DNA from 4 places in the Sporacetigenium mesophilum DSM 16796 genome. Region 2 is predicted to be linked to each of the others. Evidence: riboswitches for the same ligand, from Rfam matches in the RefSeq annotation. Region 2 holds a riboswitch; each other region holds the start of a gene.

Region 1 (8,689 bases), on a different contig from region 2:
ATAATAAAAATGGGACTATTATTGTTGGAGGTTATGAAGTGAATATAGAAGATAAAACTGTTAAGAGTATTATGAATGATAAAAATCTTGAGAATAAGTATATTGAATTAGGATTTATAAACTAACTTAATACATTTCTGCTATAATATTAAAGAAAGAATAAATATATTTTAGCAAGGTGAGGATAAAATGAATTTAATAACATTAGAAAATATAAGTAAAAACTATAGTGAGAAAAAACTATTAAACAATATATCTCTAGGAATAAATGATGGAGAAAAAATAGGGGTTATAGGAATAAATGGTACAGGTAAGTCTACACTTTTAAAAATAGTAGGCGAAATAGAACAACCTGATAGCGGAAATATAATAAAAAGAAACAATATTAGAATCGAATATCTATCTCAAAATCCAGACTTTGATTTTGAGGCTACAGTTTTACAACAGGTTTTTAAAGGTAATTCTGAAGAAATGAAAGTTTTAAGAGAGTATGAATATACTATTCAAAAAGTATTAAACGGTGAAGTTTCTTTCAACGATAAACTGATTAAGTTACAAGAAAAAATGGATAGTATGAATTTATGGGATTTAGAAAGTGAAGCTAAAACTGTATTGACTAAGCTTGATATAAATAACTTTGACGAACAAGTAAAGTTTTTATCAGGAGGGCAGAGAAAGAGAATAGCCCTAGCCTCAGCTCTAATAACTCCATGTGAACTTCTTATATTAGATGAGCCTACAAACCACATGGATAGTGATTCTATTTCTTGGCTAGAAGAGTACCTAAACAAAAGAAAAGGTTCACTTTTGATGATTACTCATGATAGATACTTCTTAGATGTAGTAACTAATAGAATAATAGAAATAGACAAGGGAAATCTATATTCATACGATGGAAACTACAGTGAGTTCATAGAAAAAAAGCTTGAAAGAGAATCACTAGAGGAAGCTACCCAAAGAAAAAGAGAAAGTATGTACAAAAAAGAATTAGCGTGGATAAGAAGAGGGGCAAAGGCAAGAACTACAAAACAAAAAGCTAGAAAAGAAAGATTTGAAACTTTAAAAGATGAAATGGTAGATATAAAAGATGAAAATCTTGAATTATCTGTTGTTGGATCTAGACTAGGCAACAAGATAATAGAGCTAAATCATATAAGTAAGTCATTTGACGACAACACTCTTATAAAAGACTTTACTTATACTTTATTAAAAGAAGATAGAATAGGTATTGTAGGTCCTAATGGCGCTGGTAAATCTACTCTTATGAAAATTATAAGTGGAGAGTTTATTCCTGATAGTGGAGAACTAGAAATAGGAGAAACAGTAAAAGTAGGATTCTTCTCACAAGAAAACTTTCATATGGATGAAAATATGAGAGTAATTGAATATGTTAAGGAAGTAGGAGAGTATCTACCTTTAGCAAATGGAGAAAAAATCACAGCATCTAAAATGCTCGAGAGGTTTTTATTTACTTCAGATACACAATATAGTCCAATTGGGAAGTTGTCAGGTGGAGAAAGAAGAAGGCTATATCTACTAAGGGTATTAATGGGGGCACCTAATGTATTATTACTAGATGAACCTACCAATGACTTAGATACTACAACACTTACAATATTAGAGGATTTCTTAGATAATTTTAATGGTCCTGTAATAACTGTATCCCATGATAGATATTTCTTAGATAGAATGTGTAATAAGATATTTTCTTATAGAGGAAATGGAGAAATAAAAAGATACAGTGGAAATTACAGCGATTATCTACTTAAATTAGAAAGTGAAAAACCAGTTCAAGAGGAAACTAAAAATAAAAAAATTGAAGAAAAAAAGATAGAAACTAAGGTAAATACTAATAAAACTAAACTAAAATTCACTTATAATGAACAAAAAGAATTTGATGAAATAGATGAGATAATAGAAAATCTCGAAAATAAAATATCGAATTTAGAAAAGGAAATAGAAAAGAATTCTATGGATTTTGTAAAACTTCAAGATTTGTTAAATGAAAAAGAAAAGACAGAAGAATTACTAAATGAAAAATACGATAGATGGACCTATTTAAATGATCTATCAGAAAAAATAGAAGCACAAAAAAATAAGTAAACTAAAGGGTCGTAGTAAAAATCTACGATCCTTTTTGTTATTGATTAAAGTATACATGGTTATTTTTACTAATTTATAAGTATTATTTGCAGAAATTGTTTATAAATTCTATATTATATATTAAAATAGAATTAGGGGTTTTAATCTCAATATATGTTTTGAAATGTCGAATATGGAATATACATATCGTCTAGTAAACTGTATGTATTTTGTGGAGGATTTTATAGATGGAAAGTAGTATGGATATTATTGCATTAATATTAATAGAATTAGTAATAGCATATTTTATATTTAGAAAAAGGATGTTTAGAATGCTTAGTATAAAAAGGCTTCTAAACAAAAATGAATTATATTGTGTATATCAACCTATAGTAGATTTAAAAACAGGAACTACTTATGGTTACGAAAGTTTATCAAGAACAAAAAATACTAAATATAAAAACATTAAAGAAGTAATAGATGATGTTTATAAATTTAAATACGTACAAAAATTTATTTTATTAGCAGTTCAAAATTCAGTAAATTCTTTTGAAAAATTTGAAGTAAAAGATAAAAATCTATTTATAAATATAGATCCTGTGTTTTTAAAACAAAATACAGATGAAGTATTTGATTTGTTACAAAAGATAGAACCTGACATTAGAAAAAATATAGTTTTGGAATTGACGGAAAACGTTCCTATTGACGATATGAAAAAACTATATAATTCTTTTGAACAAATAAGACACTTTGGTGTAAAGCTTGCAATAGATGATTATGGTTCAGGATATTCAAATAATAATTTGCTTATATCTGTACCTTCCCACTATATTAAGATAGACATGAATTTTATAAGAGATATAGACAAAAGTAGCAATAAAAAAGAACTTGTAAGAACAGTGGTTGAATTTAGTAAGTTCATAGGGGCAAAAATCATATGTGAAGGTATAGAAACTAAGGAAGAGTTAGATGTTTTGATAAACCTTGGTGCAGACTATGGTCAGGGATATTATTTAGGAAGACCAAGAGAAGTACTTGCTTAATAAATAAAGTTATGTTGAAATTGTAAGTTATATTTGGTATAATTTATATAAGAAATATTCGAAAATTAAATATAAAATATATAGGTTAATTATTTTTATTAAAAGGAAATCAGGTGAAATTCCTGAACGGTCCCGCCGCTGTAAGAGAGGAGCTTTGCACATATGTCACTGGAGTAATCTGGGAAGACGTGTAAAAGCTATGATACTTGAGTCAGAAGACCTGCCTATATTATTAACACTTTACTCTGCGGAAGATACAGAGTGTGTTAGGTCTTGCCTTTAATTAGACATTAAGCTTAGCCCATTAACTCTCGCAGTTAATGGGCTATTTTATATTCAAGCGAAATTTTTATACAAGGAGGAATTTTGTTGGAAAATGACGGAAAATTCGGAAATGTTCATATTATTACACCTATAGTTTTATTTTTAACTATAATGATAATGGTTTTTTCAAATGATAATCCAGCTATACTTATTTCAGTATATACTTTGTTAATTTCTTTATTTATATCTACAAAAAACACTAAGAAGTTAAAAATGGGAATTCTATATTTTATACCTTTTGTAATTGTTATTACAATAATAAATGTTTTCTTTGTAAGCCAAGGAAAAACAATATTATTTTACATAATGAGTAGAAAAATTACTTTAGAATCTATTATATATTCAATAACAATGGCCTTTAAGTTATTGTCAGTAACATATATTTTTATGGCATTTGACTTTATGATAGATTCAGACAGGGCTGTTTCTTATTTTTCAACTAAAATGCCAAAGTCAACTCTTATGCTTATGATAGGATTCAAACTTGTTCCAGATCTTAAAAAAAGGTTTAATAGTTTGAAAGATGTATATACAGTAAGAGGAGTAAATTTTGATAAAAAAGGTTCTAAGGAAAAATCAAAAAGTTATGTACCTGTTTTTTCAATTTTATTAGACAACTCCTTAGAAAGTTCCTTTGAGATAAGTGAAGCCGCATATGTAAGGGGATTTTTAAGTAGCAACAGGAGTATATACGAAAGACAAAGATTTAATAAATTTGATTTTTTAATTATATTTTCATCAATAGTTCTTTTAATAACTTATTGTATAGGAATGTATTTTAAAATGGTAAGTTTTGATGTATATGATGGAATTTATTTAACAAATATATTTAATTATGCAACTGCATCAATATTTGCGATTGTAGTGTTTATAACAACTTCAATGATATTATATGGGGAGGATGATTAGTGTGGCTTATATAGAAATTAAAGATTTAAGTTACAAGTATCCTTTAGAAGATAAACTAACTTTAGACAATATAAATCTTAAGCTAAATAAAGGGAATATATTGTTAGTTACGGGAAAATCAGGCTCAGGGAAATCAACTTTAGCAAAGGCTATAGTTGGAACTGTTCCTAGTTTTTATGGTGGAAGTATTAAAGGATATGTAAATATAGAAGGTGAAGATATAAATAAAATGTCTCATAGTCAAAGAGCTAAAGAAATAACTATGGTTTTTCAACATCCAGAAAGACAACTTATGATGAACAAGGTACATAGAGAAATGGCCTTTGGGTTAGAGAATATAGGTGTGGATGAGAGTGTTATAAAAAGAAGAGTATGGGAAGCTATGCAATTTGCAGACATACTACATTTAGCAAATAGAAACATAAACACATTGTCTGGTGGAGAAAAACAAAAAGTTGCAATTGCATCGGCTATAGCGTACATGCCAAAGTGTATAGTCTTAGATGAACCAACGTCACAACTGGATCCCCCATCTGCAGAATCTATAGTTAATTTAGTAAGAAAAATAAATACAGAACTTGGAATGTCTATAGTTTTAATAGAACAAAGAGTAAATAAATGGTTTGATGTTGCAGACAAAATTGGATATATGGAAAATAATAAGCTTACAGTTTTTGAAAATATAAATGAATTTTTTAGTAAATGTTCTAATAATATGATTGGATTTATGCCAGATTATTTAAGATTTTTCAAAAAGAATAATATAGGATACCTTCCAAAAGACTTTAAAGATGCTAGAAATTATTTAGAAGGCGAATTTAATAATAAGGATGAATTTAATAAATGTCAATTTGCATTTACAAAAGATAAAAATGATAAAAACTCAACTATCAGTATAAAAAAGTTAAATACATTTTATGATAGTCTTCAGGTTTTAGATAATGTAAATATTGATATATTAGAAGGTGAATTTGTTTCTATTATGGGGGCAAACGGTTCAGGAAAAAGTACATTATTAAAAAGTATTATGGGACTTAAGGAATACAAAGGAAGTATAAAAATAAATTCCAAAGAAGTCAAAAAAACAAATAGAAAAGAGCTATCAAGGTTAGTTGGATATGTTTCTCAAGATCCAAGTGAGTACATTTCAAAAGACAGTGTTTATGAGGAACTTAAGTTTACACTAGATAACTTTAACTCATTTGATGAAGAAATTATAAATAATACTTTAAAAGATTTAGATATTTACCATCTTAAAGATAAAAATCCAAGAGATTTAAGTGGTGGGGAAAAACAAAGGTTGGCTATAGCCTCAATATTGGTTATGAAGCCTAAGATACTACTTCTAGATGAGCCTACAAGGGGTCTAGACTTAGAAGTAAAAAACAAACTAGGTAAAGTACTTAAAAATCTCAATGACCAAGGTACAACTATTTTGATGATAACCCATGATGTTGAATTTTCATCTAATTATTGCAACAGATTTATACTTATGTTTAATAGGGAAATAGTTGCAGATGGAAGTAGAGACGAGGTTTTAAGTGATGGAATTTATTATAACACAACAATAAATAAGCTATTTAAGAATATTGACAACTCTATATTTACTGAAGAAGAAGCTTTGGATTTTATTAGTTGTAATTATATGAATTCTGTAGTTTAAAGGTGGTTATTATGAAAAAATTATATATTGTTTTAACAGCAGTAGTGATTGTAATTTTAATGGTACTTACATTAAATCAAAATATACAAAGTGGATTTTCATTGATATTTACATTAGGTGTATTTGCAATATTGTTTTTAAGTTATTTTTACTTCGAGAAGAGTTCACTAGGAACAAAAGAAATAGGTATAATAGCTACTTTAAGTGCATTTTCAGCTGTTTCAAGAGTTATATTTGCCCTAATTCCAAATGTTCAACCAGTTACTTTCTTGGTTGCATTATCTGGGTATGTGTTTGGTCCTTATCAAGGTTTTTTAATTGGAAGTTCAGCTGCATTTTTATCAAATATATTTTTGGGGCAAGGTCCATGGACTCCTTGGCAGATGTTTTCCTGGGGAATAATAGGTATGATATGCGGATTTTGGGGAAAGAAAAATCAAGATGTAAGTCCTTTAAAGTTTGCAATAGCATGTTTTGCATTTGGCTTTATGTTTGGTTGGATTATGAATTTCTGGAACCTCATTACATTTGTAAAACCTATAACTATGGAAAGTGTTGTTGCAACTTATTTAGCTAGTTTGACATTTGACATTTTACATGGGGTTGGTAACTTTACTTTTTCAATAATATTTTACGATATATTGAGAAAAGTTTTATTTAGATATAAAAGAAGGCTTGAGGTTACTTACATAAAAGAAGGGGATTTAAATTAAAATTCTCTGCGCTCATGTCGCCAACGACCAGATGGGACCTTGCTCAAGGTTAGCAGTTGGAAATTAAATAATTGGAGGGAGAAAAAATGAAAAAGATTATTTTGAGTTTGATTTTAACACTTAGTATTGTATTATCACAAGTTGCCTATATACCTGCTATTGCAAATGCAGAAGGTAATGACTCTGTAAATGTAACTGTAAAAGTAGTAGCTGGGGGTAAGACAATACTAGAAAAAACAAATGTTAATGTTACAAATTATGATTTAACACCTTATGGTGCAACTAATCAGGGTAATACAATGGCAATTCATGCTATATTAAAAGCACTTAAGGATAATAAAATAAGTTATAAAATAACAGATAATGCTCAATGGGGAGCCTCAATTTCAAGTATTGCTGGTATAGATAACTACAATGAAAATTATCCAAATGGATACTGGGCTTTTGCATTTAACAACGGATACGCTAGTAGCGGAGTTGGAAAGCAAACTATAAATAATGGTGATTATATAGTTCAATATTTTGTGCCAGATTGGAAAAATTTTGATTATAAATATTCATATTTTAATAGAGAAGATGTTGCAACAGATGGCAATAAACCCATTGAACTTAAACTAATTGGTCAGGATACTAAAGGGGTTGAAGGTGCAAGTATATTGCTAAATGGGCAAAAAATTGATGGTCTAGTTACTGATAATGAAGGTAAGGTAACTATACCTACTGATAAATTTAAGAAAGATGACGAGTATATAGTAACTGCTGAGAAAGTCATAAAAGAGACTCCAATGATATCAACGCCTTATTGCAAAATAACAGTAGAAGGAAAAGATACTCAGCCACCTATTATAAACCCACAATTAAAAGATAAGACAGTATATTCATCAAAATATGCTTTGGATGTAACTACTACTGATAAGCTAGATGGAAATATTACTCCTATTGTTAAGTCAAATAATGAAGAAATAAATCCAAATAATAACGGTAAATATATAGTTACTCTTAGCGAAGGATCAAATACTATATCAATTTATGCAAGGGATAGCGCAGGAAATGAAATTACAAAAACTATATCCATAATATATAAAAAATTATTATTTGAAGATTACAATCTAGCAGAAGAAATGAATTTAACAGCAAAATATCTTAAAGAAAATAATATTGATGAGTGGTCAGCAATAAGTTTAAATAAATTAGGAATAAAAGGAAGTAAGGAATATTTTAATTATATGATAAATAATTTTAATAAGAATGTTCCTAAAAAAGGATTAGATTATTATACAAATGTTGAACTTGAAAAATTAATAATGTATCTTGTAAGTCAAGGATATACACCATATAACTTTAATGGTCATGACTTAGTAAAAGAGTTATTTAATAGAGATATAAATAAGTTTGATGTAATGGATGTTATGTTTGGTATATTTGTATACGATTATTGTAATATAGGTGATACAAACTATAAGATCAAACTAAACGACCTCAAAAATGAACTATTAGATAAATCATTTACAGATGAAAATGGAAATTTAGGATGGTCTTTATCTGGAAAAGCCCCTATAAAACCTGATTTAGTAGGATTTGCAGTTTTAGCACTATCTAACTGGCAAGATGACTCTAATATTAAAACAACAATAGATGAAGCAGTAAATACTTTATCAAATATACAAAATGTAAGTGGTTATTATGATGATGGCTTCTCAGGTGGAGAATCATCTGAAGCAGTTAGTGTTTCAATATTAGGATTAACTTCAGTAGGTATAGATCCAACAGATGCTAAGTTTACGAAGGGTGGAAATAATTTAATAACTGCTTTAATGTCATTTAAAGGAAGTAATGGTCAGTACAAACATGTTCAAGATGGTGGAAACGACTATATGGCTACAGAAGAGGCACTTAGAGCTCTTATATCGTTAAATGAGTTTTATAAAAATGGTAAACACAACTACTATGACAGC
Region 2 (6,069 bases):
TTTGTTAAATTTATAATAACATCACAAAATGATACTGTCAATTATATATTTTTATAAAATTCGACTTATTTTTCATTTACCACCTTTTTGTTATATAACTCAGTCTAAGCGATCTTTTTAGTGAATCTACAACAATTGTAATTATATAGGATAAACCTATTGATATAACTAAGGAAATTAATATTGATATTTTAGCAATATCCGTAATTTCACTTGAATTACTAAAAGCTATTTCAGATACAAAAATAGACATTGTAAATCCTATACTTGCAAGTACAGCTACGTTGAATATTGATAGCCAACTCGCATTTTTAGGTTTTTGTGTTATATGAAGTTTTGTCGCTATGTAAGTAAATAACATTATACCTAATGGTTTTCCTATAACTAATCCAAAAATAATTCCTTGAATTAAAGTACTGCCTTCAACAAAGTTGATATTTGTGTTTAATTTTATTGCTGTATTCGATAAAGCAAATAATGGCAATATAAAAAAGCTTGATAAGTTTGATATATTATGTTCCAAGTTGCGATTAAGTGGCATAACTAATCCTAACAATACTCCACTAATAGTTGAATGTATTCCACTTTTATGTACAAAATACCAAAGAAATAATCCTAAAATCATATATATATATGTCTTTTTTATTTTAAATACTTTATTCATAATATATATAATAACTGTTGTTAAAGCTGCAATTAAAACATACTTAATATCTATGTTAGACGGATACAAAACACCTATAACCATTATTGATATCAAATCATCTACAACTGCTAATGATAATAAAAATATTTTCAATCTATGATTTAATCTATTTTCTAACATCATAAATATACCTATAGCAAATGCTATGTCAGTTGCTATGGGTATTCCTACCCCTTCAATATAAATGGTATTATTGTTAAATATAATAAATATTATTGCTGGTACTAATACCCCTCCAATAGCAGCTATTATAGGAAATGATGCTTTTTTAAAACTTGATAAGTTACCATATAATACTTCTTTTTTTATTTCTAAAGACGCTCCTAAAAAAAATATTGCCATTAAAAAATCATTAACAATCATATGAACATTAAAGTCATTAAATATTTTTATCTCATTAAAAAAATAATTATGAATATATCCAAATGGACTATTGGCTACAATTAATGCTATTAAACTAAATACAACTAATAATATTCCCGGCAAACATCTCATAGTACTTCCCCCATTTAATAATAATAAATATATATTAATATATAATGTTATGCAGACATGTACTATGACTATTCTATATAAATAAAATATGTTTATTATTTTCAAAATATTTCCATATTCCATTGACACTAATATATCACTGAGCTAAAATAAATGTGTACAATATAATATATTGTGTTAGGTGTTCCTTTAAGGAATTAAAAGGGAAAGCGGTTAGAATCCGCTGCAGCCCCCGCTACTGTATACGGTGACGAAACTCATTATCCACTGATTTTTTCGGGAAGGAGAGTTAAGGATGACCCGTTAGCCAGGAGACCTGCCTAATACACTACTAAATCTTTCGGAGGGAGAGATGGATGTACATGCCTTTTTAGGTACATTCAAATTAAGACTTCGAGCAAGTCTTTTTTTTATTGCCTTTTTACAATATACGGGGGAAGAAAAAATATTTTATTAGGGGGAATTTGAAATGAAAAGTTTTTCAAAGAAAGTCGCACTATTATTTTTAAGTATTTTTATGGTTTCATCATTATTAACAGGCTGTACTAGTACTACTACTAATACTGAAAAAACTGAAAATACTACAAACACTACATATCCACTAGAATTTACAGATGCATATGACAGAAAGGTTACCTTAGACAAAAAACCTGAAAGAATAGTATCATTATCTCCAAATATGACAGAAACAGTTGCAGCACTTGATTCATTAGATAGATTGGTTGGTAGAACTGATTATTGTGACTATCCTACTGATGTAAAAAATGTTGAATCAATTGGGGATATTACAGAGCCAAATATAGAAAAAATAGTTGAATTAAAACCAGATGTTGTTTTAGCATCTTCACTTACTAAAAGAGAAATTATAGATAAAATAGCACAATTAGGTATAAATGTTATTGTAATAATTGAACAAGAAGACTTTGATGGCGCCTATACTTCAATAAAGAAGGTTGGTCAAATTATAGATAAAAATGAAGATGCAACTAAAGTAATTAAAGGAATGAAGGACAAAATTGCCGAAGTAGAAACTAAGGTTAAAGATGCAAAAACTAATCCAAAAATTTATTATGTTGTAAGTTATGGTCAGTATGGAGATTATACTGCGACAGGCGAAACTTTTATATCAGCAGCTATTGATAAATCTGGTGGTTTAAATATTGCAAAAGACGTTACTGGTTGGAAATATAGTCTTGAAAGTGTTGTTGAAAACGACCCTGATATAATAATATGTCCAATAAACCCAGCAAAATTAAAATCAGAATTTGTTCAAACAAATGGATATAAAGATCTAAGAGCTGTTAAAGAAGGAAAAGTATTTGAAGTAGATAATAGTAAACTAGACAGACAAGGACCAAGACTTGCTGAAGGTCTTGAAGAACTTGCAAAGGTTATTCACCCAGAATTATTTAAGTAAAATAGTTGAAAGAAGGAATTATAATGAATTTTAATGACAAGAAAAAATACTATACAGGTTTATTTGCTATAGGTATAGGAATTTTAATGCTTTTAATTATAATTTCTATAACTTTAGGTTCTGCTGATGTTTCAGTTACTGATTCTTTTAGAATTATTGCCTCTAAAATCCCTATTATTAATGAATTTGTTAATATAGATGATATAAAACTATCCTCTAGTGTTATTATATTAAAAATCAGATTACCAAGGATAATTTTGGCAGCCCTTGTTGGTATAAATCTTTCATTGGTTGGCGCTGTATACCAAGGGATATTTAAAAATCCAATGGCTGATCCATATGTTCTAGGTGTATCCTCTGGTTCTGCACTTGGTGCCGCTGTTTCCATAGTATTTGGCATTCAGACAATGCTTTTAGGAATCAGCGGTGTAGCTTTAGCAGCTTTTATTGGAGCTATAATAACAACAGTTTCAGTTTATAACATAGCAAGGGTTGGGAATAAGGCATCTACAATAAATTTACTTTTAGCAGGTGTTGCTGTTAGTTTTTTCTTGTCATCTTTAATATCAATATTAATGATCTTTAATAGAAATGAAATTGATAAAATAATTTTTTGGACTATGGGTAGTCTTTCAGCTGCTAGTTGGTCTCAGGTTATTTTTCTATTATTTATTACAATACCTCTATCTATTTTTGTTATGTTTTTTTCAAGAGATATAAATATCGTTTTATTAGGAGACGACTCAGCCAAAAACTTAGGAATTGATGTTGAAAAACTAAAAAAGATTATGTTACTTATATCTTCTTTATTAGTAGCTTCTTCAGTATCTGTTAGTGGTGTTATTGGATTTGTAGGTCTTATAATTCCTCATTCGGTAAAAATACTAACAGGCTCTGATAATAGAGTATTAATTCCTTTTTCAGCATTAGCAGGTGGATGTTTTATGATTATTTCAGACACCCTTGCAAGAACATTATTGTCTCCAACTGAAATGCCAGTAGGTGCTATTACTTCACTTTTCGGAGCTCCTTATTTTATTTATCTTCTTTATAAAAACAAAAAGAAGGTGTTTTAGATGGCAAAAAATAATTCAATTATAATAAAAAATTTAAATTATAGTATAGATAATAAAAATATATTAAGTGATATTTCATTAGATATAAAAAAAGGTATGTTTTATAGTATTTTAGGACCTAATGGTTCAGGAAAAACTACGCTTTTAAAAAATATTTCAAGAACACTTGAACCAAATAAAAACACTGTTTATATTGAAGACAAAGATATTGTCAAACATAAGTACAAAGACCTTGCCAAAGAGCTTGCTTATGTGCCCCAAGATACTAGTGTTGACTTTGACTTTCCTGCTATAGATGTTGTATTAATGGGAAGAGTTCCATATCTTAGAAGATTTGAAAATGAAAGTAAAAAAGATATTGAAATTGTTGAAAGATCAATGAAATTAACTAATACTTGGCATTTAAAAGATAAAAATATAAAAAATTTAAGTGGTGGAGAAAGACAAAGAATTATTATTGCTAGGGCATTAGCTCAAGAAAGTAATATTATACTTTTAGATGAGCCTATATCACAATTAGATATACACCATCAAATAGAAATAATGGATACTATTAAATCTCTAAATAAAAAATGTAATATAACTGTTATTACTGTACTTCACGATTTAAATATAGCTTCCCAATATAGCGATTGTTTAATATTAGTTGATAAAGGAAAAATAGCTTCAGTTGGTGAACCTGAAGTAGTTTTATCACAGACTAATATTAAGAAAATATATAATATGGATGTAATAATGATTAAAAACCCCTTAAATGGAAAACCTCATATAATTCCAGTTTCATCAGGTTTTAAATCCTTATAAAAATCGCTACGCTCATGTCTTAGCGGCCTGAAAAGCAGGTTTGTTGCTCAAGTTTATCAGTTGGAAATTATAATTTCCTTGTAATAAAAAAGGTCCTAGAATACAATTTGTATCTAGGACCTTTTTTATTTATTAGATATCTAGACTATGAATTTTAGCTATTGTATTAACTACAGAAAAAATTAACGTCGAAGCTAAATTTGCAGTAGTATTGTCTTGGTCAAATCTCGGTGATACTTCTGCTATATCAAAACTTATTGTTTTATTAGATTTTAATATATATTTAATAAGTTTTAGCACTCTTTCTGGGTCTAGGCCTAATGGTTGTGGTGCACTTACACCAGGTGCAAAAGCTGATGAAAATACATCAGTACATATTGTCATATAAATATGCTCTTTTGATTTCATAAAATCATCTATTTTATCTATTACATTCCAATGTCCGCTATCTGCAATATCCTTTGCCCATATATATTTAACTCCCAGCTTGTCTGCTGTTTTGAATAACTCAACTGTATTCCCACGTTTTTGTATTCCAACGCAAAGATAAGAATAATCTATATCTTTATATTTGCATATATCTGCTATTTGTCTAAACATTGTTCCTGATGTTCCACCATTTGGATATGGTCTTAAATCAAAATGGGCATCAAAATTTATTATTCCTATATTAGGCTTTTCATTAGTTTTTAACAAATGATTTAATAATCCGTTATAATGTCCAAAGGCAACTTCATGGCCCCCACCTAAAACAATTGGAAAAAGATTTAAACTTAAAATCTTTTCTATAGCTTTTGAAAGTAATTCTTGAGCTTCTTCTAAGGTGCAATCTTCACAGAATATATTTCCTGCATCAAAAAGTTTAACATCTTTTGAAAACCAGCAAGGCAGATTAACTAATTCCCTTCTAATACTTAAAGGGCCATTAGCAGCTCCTACTCTACCTTGATTTCTCATAACCCCTTCATCACAGCAAAATCCTATAAATGCAAAGCCTAGTTTACCATCGTATGGGATTAACTTTTCTCTTAAGTCGATATTTTTAACCCATTGATGCCATCTAAATGCATCAAAATTACTTTCACTATCTACTCTACCTTTCCAAACTTCATCTTCTGTTATCTTATAGTTTGAGCTAAACATGGTATCCTCCCGTTTTATGTTATGCTAAGATGCTTAGTATATTTTTTATGAATATTATCTATCATTAATAGTAGTTTAATTTTATATATTTTTCAATAATAAAAAAATACCACATTGAGTAAATGTGGTATTTTAGGATAACTATTCAAATGTTGGAATATTATCTAGATTATCGCTTTTGTCTTCATTTGGATTGCTTCTTAAATACTCTCTTCCATTTCTAGCCTTACCTACATTTACACCCTCTATACGATGATCCTTGGCCATCATTATAGCATCCTCTATTGCATATACATTTCCATCTTGTAGCATAACATCAGTTATGTCTCCTTGATTATTTTTTCTAACTTTCACTATCTTTGTTTTATCATTCATGGTAACATCTCCCTTATACTTATTTATATTTAGTATTAGAAGATATTTTATTA
Region 3 (8,689 bases), on a different contig from region 2:
GTAAAAAATTAGCTATTAATATAAAAAAACATATAAGTGATGCTGATATATATGTAACTGAAAAAATATATGAAAATGGACTTAATATTATAGATACAAAGCTTAATAATTTTGTAGGAACTATTTTTAATAAATACGACTATATATTATTTATAATGGCAACAGGGATAGTAGTTAGGTCAATAGCACCTTATATAGTAGATAAAACGATAGACCCTGGAATAATAGTAATTGATGAAAAAGGAACTAATGTTATAAGTTTACTATCGGGACATATAGGTGGTGCTAATGAAATGACATTAACTATAAGTAAACTTATAAATGCAAATCCAGTTATAACGACAGCTACAGATATAAATAATAAATCTTCGTTAGATTTGATATGCAAATCTATAAATGGGTGTATAGAAAATTTTAAAGAAAGTGTTAAATTGATAAATTCAATGTTAGTAAATGACAAAAAAATAGGTATATATATAGATGGAGATTATGAAATAGACACTAGGGGATTTATAAAAATAAATAATACAAAACATATAGATTACCTGGATTCTATTGTTTGTATAAGTAATAAAAAAGAATTAAATATAAAGCATAATAAAGTTATAAAGGTCGTACCAAAAGATATAGTAGTAGCTATTGGATGTAGAAAAGATACAGACAGTGATTTTTTATATGAGTGCTTTATCGATTTTATAAACAAAAATAATATAGATAAAGAAGCAATAAAGCTTATAGGTAGTGTTGAGGTAAAAAAAGATGAAAAAGCTATATTAGACTTAGCCGAGAGATTGAAAGTACCTTTTGAAATAATTTCGATAGATGACATACATAAAGTAGAAGATAAATTTGATAAATCCGAATTTGTAAAACGTTCGGTGGGTGTTTATAGTGTAGCTGAACCAGTTGCATATATACTTTCAAATAAAAATCTTATAGTAAATAAATTAAAGTACAAAGGCATAACTTTTGCAATGGGGAGAGTGTAAATAATGATATATGTTATAGGAATAGGGCCAGGAAGTAAAGAAATGATGACAGTAGAAGCTATAAAAGCCCTTGAAGATAGTGAAGTTATAGTTGGATACAAAACTTATATAAATTTAGTAACTGAATTTATAAAGGATAAAGAAGTAATACAAAATGGGATGCGTCAAGAAATAGATAGATGTAGGCAAGCTGTGGAAGAAGCCAAAAAAGGTAAAAAGGTAGCTGTTATAAGTAGTGGAGATTCTGGAATATATGGAATGGCAGGGCTTATATTAGAACTTACAACTAAGGAAGAAGATATAAAAGTTAAAATAATACCTGGAGTTACAGCTAGTATAGGTGCAGCTGCAATACTCGGAGCACCTATAATGCATGATTTTTGTCATATAAGTTTAAGTGACCTTTTAACTCCTTGGGAAGTTATAGAAGAAAGAATAAAATGTGCAGCTAAAGCAGATTTTGTAATATGCTTATATAATCCTAGAAGTAAAGGAAGAAGCGGTCATTTAGAAAGAGCTTTTGATTTAATGAAAGAATATAAAAATCCAACTACTCCTGTTGGAATAGTAAAAAACGTTGGAAGAGAAGGGGAATCTAAAACTATATTTGAATTTAAAGATATGAATTATGAAATGGTAGATATGACTACTATAGTTATAATAGGGAATAAGTCAACGTTTATACATGACGATATAATGGTAACTCCTAGGGGGTATAATGTATGATATTAGTTTTTGGAGGAACTTCTGACAGTTTAAGTATATGTGAGCTATTAAATAATAGTAGGTTAGAATATATATTATCTGTAACAACTAAATATGGAAAAGACTTAGCATCTAAATATACAAATCATATATTAATAAACAAAATGACCAAAGATGATATGGTTAGATATATAAAAGACAACAATATAAAACTTATAATAGATGCAACACATCCATATGCAGCAGAGGTTTCTCAAACTGCTATAAATGCTAGCTATGAAACAAAAACAGAATATATAAGATATGAAAGAAAGTCTATATTAGATGATATAGATGATCCAAAGGTAATTAAGGTTGAAAACATAAAAGAAGCTTGTAAAGTAGCAAATAAAATTGGAAAAAGAATATTCATAGCTACTGGTAGCAAAAACTTAAATTACTTTGTAGAAAATTTAAAAGATAAATATATAGTTGCAAGGGTACTCCCCACTAGCGAGGTTATAAAACTCTGTGAAAATATAGGATTAAATGCAGATAATATAATAGCTATGAAAGGCCCTTTTAGTGAAAAAATAAATGAAATTTTATATAAAGATTACAATATAGACATTGTAATAACAAAGGAAAGTGGAAATGAAGGTGGATTTATAGAAAAGATAAGTCCATGTAAAAAATTAGGTATAAGTAGTATAATTATAACTAGGCCTAAAATACACTATCCTGAAATTGTAAATAGTGAAGATGATTTAATCAATTTTATAAGGTCTATTTAATCAATTGAGTTAAAAAGGAGACATTATTATGAAAATAATAGTTGGAACTAGAGGAAGTAAGTTAGCTCTAAGTCAAACTAATTGGGTTATAAATGAAATCAAAAAACATAACCCACAAGTAGAATTTGAAATAAAAATAATAAAAACAAAGGGAGATATAATTCAAAATGTATCTCTAGATAAAATAGGGGATAAAGGGTTATTTGTAAAGGAAATTGAAGATAGGCTTATAAATAAAGAAATAGATATGGCAGTACATAGTATGAAAGATATGCCATCTTCTCTTCCAGAAGAACTTAAATTTTCATATACACCAAAGAGGGAAGATGCAAGGGATGTACTAGTGTTAAAGGAAGGATATAAATCTTTAGACGAATTACCAATTGGAGCAAAGATAGGAACTGGGAGTAAAAGAAGAAAATATCAACTTTTAAAATATAGGTCAGATTTAAATATTGTTTCTATAAGAGGAAATGTAGATACTAGAATAAAAAAAATAGAAACTGAAGGTTTACATGGAGTGGTGTTAGCAGCCGCAGGGATGCATAGATTAGGTATAAATGATAGAATAAGCTACTATATACCAATGGATATAGTTATTCCAGCACCAGCTCAAGGGGCATTGGCTATAGAAATAAGAAAAGATCATTCTTATATAGATGAAATTATTAAATCAATAGAAGATAAAAACACAAATATTCAAGTAAAATGTGAAAGAGGCTTTTTAGATGGAGTTAATGGAAGTTGCCACATACCGATAGGAGCCTATTGCACTATAAAAGGAAAAGAATTAAAGCTTACTGGTTTATTAGGAGATGAAGAAGGTAATGTACTTATCAAAAAATCCATAAATGGACAAGTAGGTAACGAAAGGGAATTAGGTATGAAATTGGCAGAAATCGTTTTAAAGGAGCTAGAATGCTATGAGTGGTAAAGTATATTTAGTAGGGGCAGGTCCTGGTGACTATAAACTAATAACAGTAAAAGGAATAGAGTGTATAAGAAAGGCAGATGTTATAGTTTATGATAGATTAGCAAATGAAAATTACTTAAATGAAGCCAAAGAAAATTGTGAAATTATATATGTCGGTAAGGCATCGAGTAATCATACATTATCACAAGATGAAATAAATGATGTAATAGTTAAAAAGGCAAAAGAAGGTAAAATTGTAACTAGGTTAAAAGGCGGAGACCCTTATGTTTTTGGCAGAGGTGGAGAAGAAGGAGAATATTTATTAGAAAATGGCATAAATTTTGAAGTAGTTCCAGGAATAACATCTGCAATTGGAGGACTTTGCTATGCAGGTATACCTATAACTCATAGAGATTATGCATCTTCATTTCATGTAATAACAGGTCACCTAAAAGATGATGAAAATGAAAATTTAAATTGGAATGCTTTATCTAATATTGAAGGAACATTAGTGTTTTTAATGGGAGTTGCTAACTTAAATAAAATATCCAAAAATTTAATAAAAGAAGGAAAAGATAAAAATACTCCAGTAGCTATTATAAATTGGGCAACTAGATATAATCAAAAAGTAGTTACAGGAACATTAGAAAATATATACGATATAGCTTTAAAAGAAAATATAAAACCACCTAGCTTAATAGTTGTAGGAGATGTTGTAAACTTAAGAGAAAAATTAAATTTCTTTGAAAACAAAGAGTTATTTGGTAAAAATATAGTAGTAACTAGAGCAAGATCTCAAAGCAGTACTTTAGTAGAAAAGATAAATGATTTAGGAGGAAACGCTATACAATTTCCTACTATAAAAATAGATGAAATAAGTCCAAACGAAGAACTAGAGCAAGGAATAGATAACATAGAAAATTACAGTTACATAATATTTACAAGTCAAAATGCTGTAGATATATTTTTTAAAAAAATGTATAAAATGAATGTTGATCTAAGAAAATTACACAATGCTAAGATAGTTGCAATAGGACCAGCTACAGCAAATGAATTAAGAATTAAAGGAATAGTAGCTGATATAGTGCCACCAAAATATGTTGCAGAATCAATATATGAAGTATTAAAAGATGAGCTAAGTGAATCTGATAATATATTAATACCTAGGGCATCTAATGCAAGGGATTATTTAGTAGAAAAATTAAGTGAAATATGTAACGTAAGAAACATTCATATCTACAATACTGTTGTAGAATCTAATAATAAAGATGAAATATTAAAATTACTAGACAAAAACAACATAAATTACATAACTTTTACTAGTTCATCTACTGTAAATAATTTTATGAAAATAATAGGTATTGATAATATAAATAAATTGTCTAGTACAAAATTAATATCTATAGGCCCTATAACTTCTAAAACTATAGAATCCTATAAACTGAAAGTTCATAAAGAAGCAGATGAATACACAATAGATGGAATGCTAGATTGTATAACAAAAGACATAAACATATAAATACAAGGGAGCGATTGAAATGATTAGAAGACCAAGAAGATTAAGAGCAAATTCAGCAATAAGAGATTTAGTAAGAGAAACGAAGTTAAATATAGAAGATTTAATATATCCTTTATTTGTAGTAGAGGGGGAAAATATAAAAAAAGAAATACCATCACTACCAGATGTTTATCATTTATCAGTTGATAAATTAAAAGAAGAAATAGAAGAGTTAAAAGATTTAGGAATACAACATATACTATTATTTGGAGTTCCAGATGAAAAAGATGAATACGGAAAAGAAGCTTACAATGACAATGGAATAGTTCAAAGAGGCATAAGAGAAATAAAGAGGGTATGTCCAGAAATGTACATTATACCAGATATATGTATGTGTCAATATACAAGCCATGGACATTGTGGAATACTTACAGAATGTGGACATGTTCATAATGACAAAACTTTAGAGTACTTATCAAAAATAGCAATAAGTTATGCTAAAGCTGGAGCTGACATGGTTGCTCCATCTGATATGATGGATGGAAGAATAGAATCTATGAGAATAGCTTTAGATGAAAGTGGATTTGAAGACGTTGCTATAATGGCATATAGCGCAAAATATTCATCAAATTTCTATGGACCGTTTAGAGAGGCGGCACATTCAGCACCATCATTTGGAGATAGAAAAACTTATCAAATGGATCCAGCTAACACTAACGAAGCTTTAATGGAAGTTGAACTTGATATACAGGAAGGTGCGGATATAGTAATGGTAAAACCTGCATTGTCCTATTTAGATGTTATAAGAAGGGTTAAAGACAACTTCAATACACCTTTAGCAGCATACAATGTCAGTGGGGAATATTCAATGCTTAAACTAGCTGTTAAAAATGGACTATTAAATGAAGGCGCTATATATGAAAGTGTACTTTCTATAAAGAGAGCTGGAGCAGATATGATAATAACGTATTTTGCAAAAGATTTAGCTAAATTACTTAAAAGATAGTAGTTACCTAAGTATTTTGAATTATACAATTGCATATGATTAAGTAAAGTTAGAAAAATAAAATGTTTATAAATTAGGTTCTTGCAAAGATTAAAAGGGAAAGAGGTTAAAATCCTCTGCAGCCCCCGCTACTGTAAGGTTGACGAACCCTTATTTAACCACTGTGATTTAGCATCATGGGAAGGTAAGGAAGTAGATTGATACCAAGCCAGGAGACCTACCTATTTTATACCAAAGTAAGGCCTTCGGGGTGGAGGGTGTGGCTTTATGCAGAAATTGAAATATTACTGTGTAAATTACAAGTCCTAGCCTTTAAAGGTTAGGACTTTTTTATAGGAGTGATAATATGTACTATCCGATTATGGTAAATATAAAAGATAAAGAAATAGTAGTAATAGGTGGAGGTAAAGTTGCCTATAGAAAAGTAAAAAGCTTTATATCATTTGGATGTACAGTAAAGGTTATATCTCCAACTATAATAGATGAATTAGAAAATATAGAAAATAAAGTAATTCTAATAAGAGATTTTTATAAAGAAGACTATATAAAAAATAGTTATATTGTTGTGGCATCCACGGATGATAAAGATTTAAATGAACAAATAGGTTTATATTGCAAAGAGAAAAACATATTGTGCAATGTAGTAGATAACCCAGGCTTGTCAAGCTATATAGTACCTTCTATAGTGAAAAGAGGAGATTTAGTTATAAGTGTATCAACAAATGGCAAAAGCCCATCTCTTGCATCAAAGATAAAAAAAGATATAGAAAAACAATATAGTGATGATTATGAAGAGTATTTGAATTTACTAGGTAATATAAGAAGTAAAATTATCGATAAATATGAAAATAATGATGAGAAAAGATATTTATTAAATAATCTAATAAATATGACAATAGAAGAACTTAGGAATTTAGAAATTTGACAAGGGAGATATAAAATGAAAAAAGCTATATTAGTAGTAAGCTTTGGAACAAGTTATCCTGAAACGAGAAAAAAAAATATAGAAGCTTGCGAAAATAAGATAAGAAAAACTTTTGATGAATATGATGTGTTCAGGGCATTTACATCTAATATGATAATAAAAAAGTTAGCGAATAGAGATAAGATATATATAGATAATCCAGTTGAATCTTTACAAAAATTATATGAAAAAGGATATAAGGAAGTTATAGTTCAAACTCTTCACATAATAAATGGAGAGGAATTTGATAAACTTAAAAATCAAGTAAGGTCATTTGAATGTAAATTTGAAAAATTATCATTAGGTAAGCCATTGCTTACAACTATAGATGACTACAAAAAAACTACGAATGCTCTAAAATTGCAAGTACCTACTTTAAAAGAAAATGAGGCGGTAGTTCTTATGGGCCATGGTACATTTCATGAAGCTCACTCATCTTATACTTGTTTAAATTATATGTTAGAAGAAGCTAATATAAACGCTTATGTTGGAACTGTTGAAGGATATCCTGAATTAGAAAATGTTATAACTAGGTTAAGAAAAAACAATATATCTAAGGCTATACTAATGCCATTTATGTTAGTCGCAGGAGATCATGCAATAAATGATATGGCTTCAGATGAGGAAGATTCTTGGAAAAGCATATTGGAAAAAGAAGGGTTTGATGTAGAAGTATATCTTAAGGGCCTAGGAGAAAATTCAAAAATACAAGATATATTTGTATCTCATATAAACGATTTAATAAAAGAAGAAGGAATATAAAATATTTAATTTAGGGGGAAATACTTATGACGAAGTTTTATGGAATAGGAACAGGACCTGGAGATAGTTCCTTACTTACAATAAAAGCCGTGGATACTTTGAAAAAACTAGACATATTATATACACCAGAGGCACAAAAAGAAGGAAAGAGTTTAGCATTATCTATAGTAGAACCTTATCTTAACGATAAAATAGAAATAAAACAAAAGCATTTTCCGATGAACTTTGATAGCGTTGAAAAAATAGATGCATGGGACGATATTGCAAAAGAAATACAAATGGATGTTGAAGATGGTAAAAATGTAGGCTTTATAACCTTAGGAGACCCTATGATATATAGCACATATGTGTATATAATGGAAAGATTAATAGGTAAGATTGAGGTAGATACTATACCAGGAATATCTTCTTTCTCAAATATAGCATCGAATCAAAATTTCCCATTGGTTATGGATAAAGAGCCTCTTATAATAATCCCATGTACTACAGATGAGGAAAAGATAGATTATGCATTAGAAAATTATAGTTCTATAGTTCTTATGAAAGTATACAAGAACTTTGAACAAATAATAAATAAAATAGAAAAAAATAATCTTATGGATCATGCTATTTTAGTTAGCAACTCATCATTAGGAAGTGAAAAGGTATACAAAAACTTAAGGGAGATAGATCTTAGTAAAAAAGTATCTTACTTTTCAACTATACTAATAAATAAAGATCAAAAAATGTCATAGTTTATGGGACTTTCTGTCTCAGGGGGATAAGTATATGAAAAATTTAAAATTAGGATTAACAGTAGGATTGTTATTAGTTGTATTAAATCCTACAGATATATTAGCTATGCATATAATGGAAGGTTTTTTACCATTTAAATGGTCACTAATATGGTCAATTATTTTTATACCTTTTTTTATAAGAGGATTACAAAATCTTAGATTGATATTTAAAAATGACCCAAACAAAAAGCTATTAATAGCACTGGTAGGAGCATTTGTATTTGTTTTGTCGGCTCTAAAGATCCCATCTATAACAGGAAGTAGTTCTCATCCAACTGGAGTAGGCCTTGGAGCTATACTTTT
Region 4 (8,689 bases), on a different contig from region 2:
TTTACGAAGAAGGAATAGCATCTAGTGATCAGATTATAACTAAACTTCAAATACCAAACTATGTAAAAGGGATAAGTGGAGTTGGTGTATTAGGAAAATTTGCAGGTGCAAAAGTAATAGCAGTTGATGTAGGAATAAATTGTGATGAAGAGTTAGAAGGTGTGTTAAATTATAAAATAAGAAAGGGAACTTCAAATATAGCCAAAGGACCTGCTATGACAAGGGAAGAAGCTATAAAATCATTAGAAATAGGTATAGAATTAGCAAACAAAGCAGTAAAGGAAGGATATAAAGTATTAGGTATAGGAGAGATGGGTATTGGAAATACAACTCCATCTAGCGCTATAGTATCATTATATGCAAATTGTGATCCGTTAGAGGTTACAGGGATAGGAGCAGGGCTTTCAAATGATAAACTTAATCATAAAGCAAATATAATAAAAAGATCTTTAGAATTAAATAATCCTAATAATGATGATGCAATAGATGTATTATCAAAGGTAGGTGGATTTGAAATAGGTGCTATGGCAGGAGTGATATTAGGTGCTAGTGCTAATAGAGTTCCTGTGGTACTTGATGGATTTATATCGTATGCATCAGCATTATTAGCTTATAATTTAAATGAATTAACTAAAAAATATATGATAGCATCTCATCACTCATCAGAGGCAGGATCTTTTAAGGCGTTAGAATTATTAGGCTTAAGTCCCATGCTTAATATGGATATGAGATTAGGAGAGGGAAGTGGTGCTGCACTAGCATTTAATATAATAGAGGCAGCTAATTACACTTATAAAAATATGGCTACATTTGCACAAACAGAGATAGTTATATAGCGGAGGTAAACATTATGAGCAATATAGTAATGGTAACAGGAGGGGCTAGATCAGGAAAAAGCTCTTATGCTGAAAAGTTGTGTAAGGCACAAAAAAATAATGTTGCTTATATTGCAACATCGATACCATTTGACGAGGGTATGAAAGATAGAATAAAAAAACATCAAGAGATGAGGCCTAAAAACTGGACTACATATGAGGTATATGAAGATATATATAAATTTATAAAAGAGATAGAAAAAAACAATCAGACTGTTATATTAGACTGTGTAACTTTATTAATTAACAATCTTATGTTTAAATTTGATATAGATTACGAAACATGTAGCAGAAATGAAGTAGATGAAATAGAAAAATATATACAAAATCAGGTGAAACTTCTAATTGAAGAAATGAAAAAGACTAATTTATATGTAGTAATAGTTACAAATGAAATAGGAATGAGTATAGTTCCAGATAACAGATTGTCTAGAATTTATACAGATATTGCTGGAAGAATAAATCAATATATAGCTAGAGAAAGTGACGAGGTATACTTTGTAGTAAGTAGTATACCTATGAAAATAAAGGGTTAATAATATGAAAAGATTTATAGGAATACTTCAACTTTTAACTAGAATACCAATAAACATGGATACAGGTTTTGATGAAGAGTTTGACAAAAGCATAATATATTTTCCGCTAGTAGGTTTAGTTCTAGGGGGGATTTATTTAGCTATAACATACCTATCCTTACAAATATTTGATATATATATAGTATCAATAATATTTCTAATGAGTGAGGTTCTTTTAACAGGAGGACTTCACCTAGATGGATTAGGAGATACTTTTGACGGAATATATAGTTATAGAAATAAGGAAAAAATATTAGATATTATGAAGGATTCTAGATTGGGAACTAATGCACTTCTAGCCATAGTGTTTTTAATATTATTAAAGGTAGGTTTTGTCTATAGTATTGTAAGTATGGATATATTATATCCTTTACTATTAACCCCTGTATATGGAAGACTAGCTATAGTATTTTCTTGTTATAAAAACAAGACACCAAGACCAGGAGGAATGGGTAATTTATTTATAGGAAAGGTAAATAATAAAAGGTTATTTATAACTATATTTTCTACTATTTTAATTGTTATTTTAGCATACGTACTTATTAAAATAAGTATATATGAGGTTCTATTCAGTATAGTTTTTATACCGGTTCTATATATATTAACAAGAATGTTTACAATATATATAACTAATAAAATAGATGGAATAACGGGAGATATACTTGGATGTTGGTGTGAATTATCCCAATTAATATATTTAATTTTTATATATTTGGCTTACAAATTGCTTTAGTTATGAATTTTTAGAAGCTTAATTAAAGGAGATATATATGGTAAGGATTATACTAGTAAGACATGGAGAAACAGACGATAACAATAATATGAAATTATCTGGACATATAGACAGTAAATTGAGTAGCCTAGGCCTAAGCCAATCGCAAAAAACTGTAAACTTTTTAAAAGATTATAGTATAGATTGTATTTATAGTAGTCCATCTTCAAGGGCAGTAGAGACAATAAAAAATTTATCTAAAGAAAAAGACCTAGAAATAGTAGTAAATGATAATTTAAAAGAATTGAACTTTGGAGATTTCGAGGGAAAAACATTTAAAGAAATAGAAAGCAGTTATAGTGAAGAATTTGATAATATGTTGAAATTGGGTTTTGAATATGAATATCCTAAGGGAGAAAGTTTAGTAGAATTTCATAATAGAATAGCTTTATATATAGAAAATATTATAAAAGAAAATAGAGGTAAATCTATACTTATATGTACTCATGCGGGGGTTATAAGATGCATAATATCTCATTTGTTATCGAAAAGCTATGAACATCATTGGAATTTCAAAATAGATAACTGTTCTGTTAGTGTAATAGAAGTTGAAAATGATTTTGCAGTAATACACAAGCTAAATAATACTGATCATTTAAGATAAATGGGGATAATGAATTTTTTATAGGAGGAATTTTTATGAAAACAAAAAAGATTACTTTAGTGGCGCTATTTATAGCTTTGAGTTTTATAGGTTCAAATATAAAGATAGTTTCAAGTATAGCCTTTGATTCTATGCCTGGATTTTTAATATCGATTATGTTAGGACCTGTTTATGGAGCTATAGTTGGATTATTAGGGCACTTATTGACAGCGCTCACAAGTGGGTTTCCTATGACAATACCTATACATTTAATAATAGGTATTTTTATGGCAATAACAATTTATATCTTTGGAGTATCTTATAGAATTTTAAAAGATAAAAATAAATTCTTATCATGGATAGTACCAACTTTATTGGGAGTTATAATAAATGGTCCTGTTACAGTATACTTTTTAATTAAAGTTATAAATGTACCTGGGTTAGCTTATGCTATAATTCCTATATTGTCTCTAGCAGCTTTAGCCAACATAATAGTAGCTATAGGTATATACAGCGCCATACCAAAGAGATCATTGGCGGAGTTTAAACAAAGGTAGGTAGTTTATATGAATATAAATAGAGTCAGGGACCTAACATTAGTCTCTATAGACAATGAAAAGACAATGGTAATAGCTTGTGACAGTTGTGGTGGAATAGGGTTAAAAAGTGGAGATTCATTTAAATGCCCTCCACTTCAAGTAGGGAAATATACTGCTAAAGTTGCTTTATTTGAAGTTCTTTGTAGTGGTGCAGATGTAGTAAGTATTACAAATGCAGTTTGCAATGAAATGAATCCTACAGGAGAAGAAATAATAAAAGGGATAAAAGAAGAACTGAAACTTTTAAAGATAGATAATGTTACACTTACAGGAAGCACGGAAGAAAATATGATTACAAATTCAACTGCAGTAGGTATAACAGTAATAGGTATAGCAGAAAATGAAAAATTGAAAGTAAATAATGTAAATTGTGATTGTAAATTAATCAGTATAGGAATTCCAAAGGTAGGAAATGAGATAAAATTAGATAATGATAAAGAAATTGCTAGTTATGAAGATCTTAATATTTTATTAAATATAGAAGGGGTTTTGGAAATAGTACCTGTTGGTTCGAAGGGAATAATGTATGAATGCGAGCAATTAGCAATAAACAATAATTTAAATTTAGAAGTTAATAAAGATATTACTGTAGATTTATATAAATCAGCGGGTCCAGGTACCGTTTTAATAGCTGCAATAAAAAATAATTATTTAGAAGAGATTGAAAAAATGAAAAATTTAACTTTTATAGGAAAGTTACTAAAGAAATAGATTAATTACTGTGAAAAGGCTTAGATCTCCCCTATCTTACTATAAGGAAGGAGATTTAAGCCTTTTTAGTTAAGAGGAATTAAGAATATTAATTATATAAAAATTATATACATAAATTGTATAAATTTACTATTATATTGAATATTGCAATTTTGTATGTTAGAATGTAATTGTTAAAAACTTAATAAATCTGAAATAGGTTCTTATATAGATTAATAGGGAAAGAGGTTAAATTCCTCTGCAGCCCCCGCTACTGTAAAGCAGACGAAACCTTATTTAAGCCACTATGATTTGCATCATGGGAAGGTAAGGAAGTAGATTGAAGCTAAGCCAGGAGACCTGCCTAATTCATGAGTAGTAAACCTTCGGGGTGAAGGGTGGCGCTATAGTCTATAATAATAAGTAATTTATATTCTATAAACAAATCCTAACCAATAAAGGTTAGGATTTGTTTAATTACAAGTATAATATAAATTATCTGGTCTATAGATAATTTATATTATCCAACTACTAAACTTGAGCAACGGACCTGATTTTCAAGGTCGTTGGCGACATGAGTGAAGCGAATTTTTTATATATAAAGGGGGAAATTCCATGGGTAAATCAATAATGTTTCAAGGTACAGGTTCTGGAGTAGGTAAAAGTCTATTAACTGCGGCATTTTGTAGGATATTAAAGCAAGATGGAAAAAGTGTTATACCTTTTAAATCACAAAATATGGCTCTAAATTCTTATATAACAAAAGAAGGATTGGAAATGGGTAGGGCTCAAGTATTTCAAGCAGAAGCAGCATGTCTTGAACCACATGTAAATATGAATCCAATACTTCTAAAACCTACAACAAATAAAAAATCTCAAGTAATAATAAATGGTAAAGTATATAAAAACATGGGTGCAGCAGAATACCATGATTTTGCACCAGAGTTAAAAGATATGATAAAAGATATATATAAAGATATAAGCTCTAGTTACGATATTGTTGTTATAGAAGGTGCTGGAAGTCCAGCTGAGATAAACCTTAGAGAAAATGATATAGTTAATATGGGAATGGCTGAAATATCAGACTCACCAGTAGTACTTATTGGAGATATTGATAAAGGTGGAGTTTTTGCATCTTTAGCTGGGACAATGATGCTTTTAACTGAAGAAGAAAGAAAAAGAGTTAAGGGAGTAATTATAAATAAATTTAGAGGAGATATAAAAATTTTAGAGCCTGGATTAAAAATGCTAGAAGATATAATAAAAGTACCTGTTTTAGGAGTTATACCTTATAGTATTTTAAATATAGAAGACGAAGATAGTTTGGCAGATCGATTTAGAATGAAACAAGAAAAGGGAGATAAGGCTATTGATATAGAGGTTTTGTACTTACCTCATGTATCAAACTTTACTGATATGAATGTATTTGAAACTCAGGAAGACGTTAACCTAAGATACGTTATGAGAGGAGAATCTATAGGAGATCCAGATATTCTTATAATTCCTGGAAGCAAAAACACTATAGAAGACCTTATATATATAAAAGAAAGTGGACTAGAAAAACAAATAATAGAATTACATAAAAAGGGAAAGTTAGTATTTGGAGTATGTGGCGGATATCAAATGTTAGGTAAAAAGCTATATGACCCACAGGGAATAGAATGTGGAGTTAAAGAAATAAATGGAATAGGACTATTAGATATAGAAACTACATTTGAAGGAGAAAAGATAACCGCCCAAGTAGAAGCTATTATAGAAGAAGATATGAACGGGTATCTAAATGGATTAAATGGAATTAAGATAGAAGGATATGAAATACACATGGGAAGAAGTACAAAATCAGATGAATGTAGCTACCTAAATACTATAACTATGAGACTAGAAGAAAATGTAAGTATTTTAGAAGGAGCAATAAATGAAGATGGAAATGTAGTTGGAACTTATATACATGGAATATTTGACAACATAAGTTTTACTAGGGCTTTACTGAATAACATAAGAGATAAAAAAGGACTTGAGAGAGTAGAAAGTAATGTCTCCTCTTTTAAGGAATTTAAAGATATAGAATATGACAAATTAGCAAATATAGTTAGAGCTCATACTGATATAGATAAAATATATGAAATAATTAACTCCTAGGGGGTAAGGTATGAAAAAGATATTAATAGGTGGAACTAATAGTGGAGTAGGAAAAACTACTATATCTATAGGTATAATGAAGGCTTTAAAAAATAGAGGCTTAAATGTTCAGCCATATAAAGTTGGTCCTGATTATATAGATACCTCATATCATACATTTGTAACAAATAAAGAATCTAGAAATTTAGATAATTATATGTTAGAAGATGAAGTTATAAAGTATCTGTTTAATAAAAATTCTATTGATGTTGATATATCCATTGTGGAAGGAGTTATGGGACTTTATGACGGATACGGAGTAGATATAAACTCATGTACTAGCTCATATACATCAAAAATTCTAAAATGTCCTGTAATTCTAGTAATAGATGGAAAAGCAATGGCAACATCTAGTGCTGCAATGGTACTAGGATATAAAGAATTAGATAAAGACGTAGATATTAGGGGAGTAATAGTTAATAATATTTCATCTGAAAGCCACTTTATAATAATAAAAGAATCCGTTGAAAAGTATTGCGACATAGAAGTTCTAGGATACTTACCTAAGAATAAGGATTTTTCTCTGCCATCTAGACATTTAGGTCTTGTACCTAGTATAGAAATGGATGAGTTAAATGGAAAATTTGATAAACTTGCAGATTTAATAGAAAAGCATATAAATATAGATAGGTTAATAGAAATATCTGAATCTCAACCTATATATAGTAATTTCAAATTAAATATTCCAAAGTTTAATGATTTAACTTTAGCATTAGCATATGATAAAGCTTTTAATTTTTATTATCAAGATAATATAGATTTACTAGAAGATATGGGAGTTAATATTATTAAATTTAGTCCCTTATATGACAAAGAACTACCTAATTGTAACTGTGTATACATAGGAGGCGGTTTTCCAGAGATATTTGCTAAAGAGTTACAAGGGAATATCAACATGAGAAAATCTATAAAAGATGCTTATAACAAAAATATACCTATATACGCAGAATGTGGAGGACTAATGTATTTAGGAGAAAAGCTAGTAGATCAAGATAATAGTGAATTCGATATGGTAGGGATATTTAATGGGAAAAGTGTAATGACTAAATCTCTAAAAAGATTTGGATATTGTGTTGGAGAAGCTTTGGAAGACACTATTTTGTCACAAAAAGGAGATAAGATAAAGGGTCATGAATTTCATCATTCAGAGTTTATAAGTGATGAAAAATGCGTTTATTTAATGAAAAAGGAAAGAGAAGGAATAGTTTCGCATAATTGGATGGGAGGCTATATTAAGGGGCATACACTAGCAACATATTTACATACTCATTTTTATAGCAATTTAAATACTATGATAAATTTTTTGGAAAAAGGGATAAAGTGATATGGTTTTAATAAGTATATTCATAGGGTATATATTAGATTTAATATTCGGAGATCCATATTCATTCCCTCATCCAGTTAGATTTATTGGAAATTTAATTAAGTTTTTAGAGCAAAATATAAGAATGTTAGCTAAAAATAAGAAGAATTTAAAAATTGGTGGATTTTTTCTTTGGATTATAACAGTTGGAACTACGTATATAATTACATATTTAATAGTAAAGGTAAGTAGTATTAATATATATTTACTAACAATAGTAAATTCAATTTTAATATATACAACACTTTCAACTAAATGTTTAAAAGACGAAGCTATAAAAATATATAAAGTATTAAAAGAAAATGATTTAGAAAAATCAAGGATTCAATTATCTTACATTGTAGGAAGAGATACAAAAAATTTAAGTAAATTAGAAATAATAAGGGCTGTTGTTGAAACAGTAGCAGAAAATACTGTAGATGGTATAATATCTCCTATGTTTTATGCATTTATAGGAGGAGCACCACTTGCTATGGCTTATAAGGCTATTAATACACTAGATTCTATGGTTGGGTATAAAAATGAAAAATATGCTGAAATAGGATTTGCATCTGCAAAAATAGATGATATAGCAAATTTTATACCAGCAAGAATAACTATATTTTTTATGTCTATAGCTAGTATATTTTTAGGATATGACTATAAAAACTGTATAAAAATTGCAATAAGAGATAGAAAAAATCATAAAAGCCCTAATTGCGCTTACCCAGAAGGAGCTATAGCAGGTACTCTCGGAATACAACTTGGTGGAACAAATACTTATTTTGGAGAAAGTGTTTATAAACCAACAATAGGAGATAAAATTAGAGAAATAGATGAAGAAGATATAATTAGAACAAATAAAATAATGTATTCAAGCTCTTTCATAGCTTTAATAATATTTAGTTTAATTTATTACATTTTTGGTTAGGGGGATACGATGATAGATTTAGGTCATGGAGCAAATATAGTGGATATGTCTATAAAATATAATAAAAAAGAAAAGGATATAGTGGATTTTAGTTCTAATATCAATCCATATCTTCCAAAAGATATCAAAAAGTATACTTTAGAA

The links. Region 2 has a riboswitch for cobalamin ahead of BS62_RS01850 (ABC transporter substrate-binding protein). Riboswitches for the same ligand answer to the same signal wherever they lie in the genome.
Region 1: another riboswitch for cobalamin. It lies ahead of BS62_RS04235 (energy-coupling factor transporter transmembrane component T); the one in region 2 lies ahead of BS62_RS01850 (ABC transporter substrate-binding protein).
Region 3: another riboswitch for cobalamin. It lies ahead of BS62_RS13820 (precorrin-2 dehydrogenase/sirohydrochlorin ferrochelatase family protein); the one in region 2 lies ahead of BS62_RS01850 (ABC transporter substrate-binding protein).
Region 4: another riboswitch for cobalamin. It lies ahead of BS62_RS13740 (cobyric acid synthase); the one in region 2 lies ahead of BS62_RS01850 (ABC transporter substrate-binding protein).

What each region holds. Positions count from the first base shown of each region.
Region 1 is NZ_JCANUR010000003.1:10,258-18,946, reverse strand. Features, by position in the region: gene BS62_RS04250 (DUF805 domain-containing protein) at 1-125, shown strand, start outside; gene BS62_RS04245 (ABC-F family ATP-binding cassette domain-containing protein) at 190-2,103, shown strand; gene BS62_RS04240 (EAL domain-containing protein) at 2,331-3,125, shown strand; cobalamin riboswitch at 3,191-3,367, shown strand; gene BS62_RS04235 (energy-coupling factor transporter transmembrane component T) at 3,495-4,358, shown strand; gene BS62_RS04230 (ABC transporter ATP-binding protein) at 4,360-6,021, shown strand; gene BS62_RS04225 (ECF transporter S component) at 6,033-6,734, shown strand; gene BS62_RS04220 (DUF4430 domain-containing protein) at 6,821-8,689, shown strand, end outside.
Region 2 is NZ_JCANUR010000001.1:370,239-376,307, reverse strand. Features, by position in the region: gene nhaA (Na+/H+ antiporter NhaA) at 77-1,201, opposite strand; cobalamin riboswitch at 1,364-1,539, shown strand; gene BS62_RS01850 (ABC transporter substrate-binding protein) at 1,671-2,618, shown strand; gene BS62_RS01845 (FecCD family ABC transporter permease) at 2,642-3,694, shown strand; gene BS62_RS01840 (ABC transporter ATP-binding protein) at 3,695-4,498, shown strand; gene hutG (formimidoylglutamase) at 4,631-5,641, opposite strand; gene BS62_RS01830 (DUF3892 domain-containing protein) at 5,783-6,016, opposite strand.
Region 3 is NZ_JCANUR010000023.1:15,167-23,855, forward strand. Features, by position in the region: gene cbiG (cobalt-precorrin 5A hydrolase) at 1-989, shown strand, start outside; gene cobJ (precorrin-3B C(17)-methyltransferase) at 993-1,715, shown strand; gene BS62_RS13800 (cobalt-precorrin-6A reductase) at 1,712-2,467, shown strand; gene hemC (hydroxymethylbilane synthase) at 2,496-3,401, shown strand; gene cobA (uroporphyrinogen-III C-methyltransferase) at 3,391-4,899, shown strand; gene hemB (porphobilinogen synthase) at 4,919-5,884, shown strand; cobalamin riboswitch at 5,943-6,123, shown strand; gene BS62_RS13820 (precorrin-2 dehydrogenase/sirohydrochlorin ferrochelatase family protein) at 6,231-6,809, shown strand; gene BS62_RS13825 (sirohydrochlorin cobaltochelatase) at 6,825-7,610, shown strand; gene BS62_RS13830 (cobalt-factor II C(20)-methyltransferase) at 7,637-8,344, shown strand; gene BS62_RS13835 (energy-coupling factor ABC transporter permease) at 8,379-8,689, shown strand, end outside.
Region 4 is NZ_JCANUR010000023.1:978-9,666, forward strand. Features, by position in the region: gene cobT (nicotinate-nucleotide--dimethylbenzimidazole phosphoribosyltransferase) at 1-836, shown strand, start outside; gene cobU (bifunctional adenosylcobinamide kinase/adenosylcobinamide-phosphate guanylyltransferase) at 851-1,411, shown strand; gene cobS (adenosylcobinamide-GDP ribazoletransferase) at 1,416-2,183, shown strand; gene BS62_RS13725 (histidine phosphatase family protein) at 2,221-2,826, shown strand; gene BS62_RS13730 (ECF transporter S component) at 2,862-3,362, shown strand; gene BS62_RS13735 (AIR synthase related protein) at 3,372-4,115, shown strand; cobalamin riboswitch at 4,296-4,476, shown strand; gene BS62_RS13740 (cobyric acid synthase) at 4,710-6,233, shown strand; gene BS62_RS13745 (cobyrinic acid a,c-diamide synthase CobB) at 6,244-7,596, shown strand; gene cbiB (adenosylcobinamide-phosphate synthase CbiB) at 7,598-8,545, shown strand; gene BS62_RS13755 (pyridoxal phosphate-dependent aminotransferase) at 8,555-8,689, shown strand, end outside.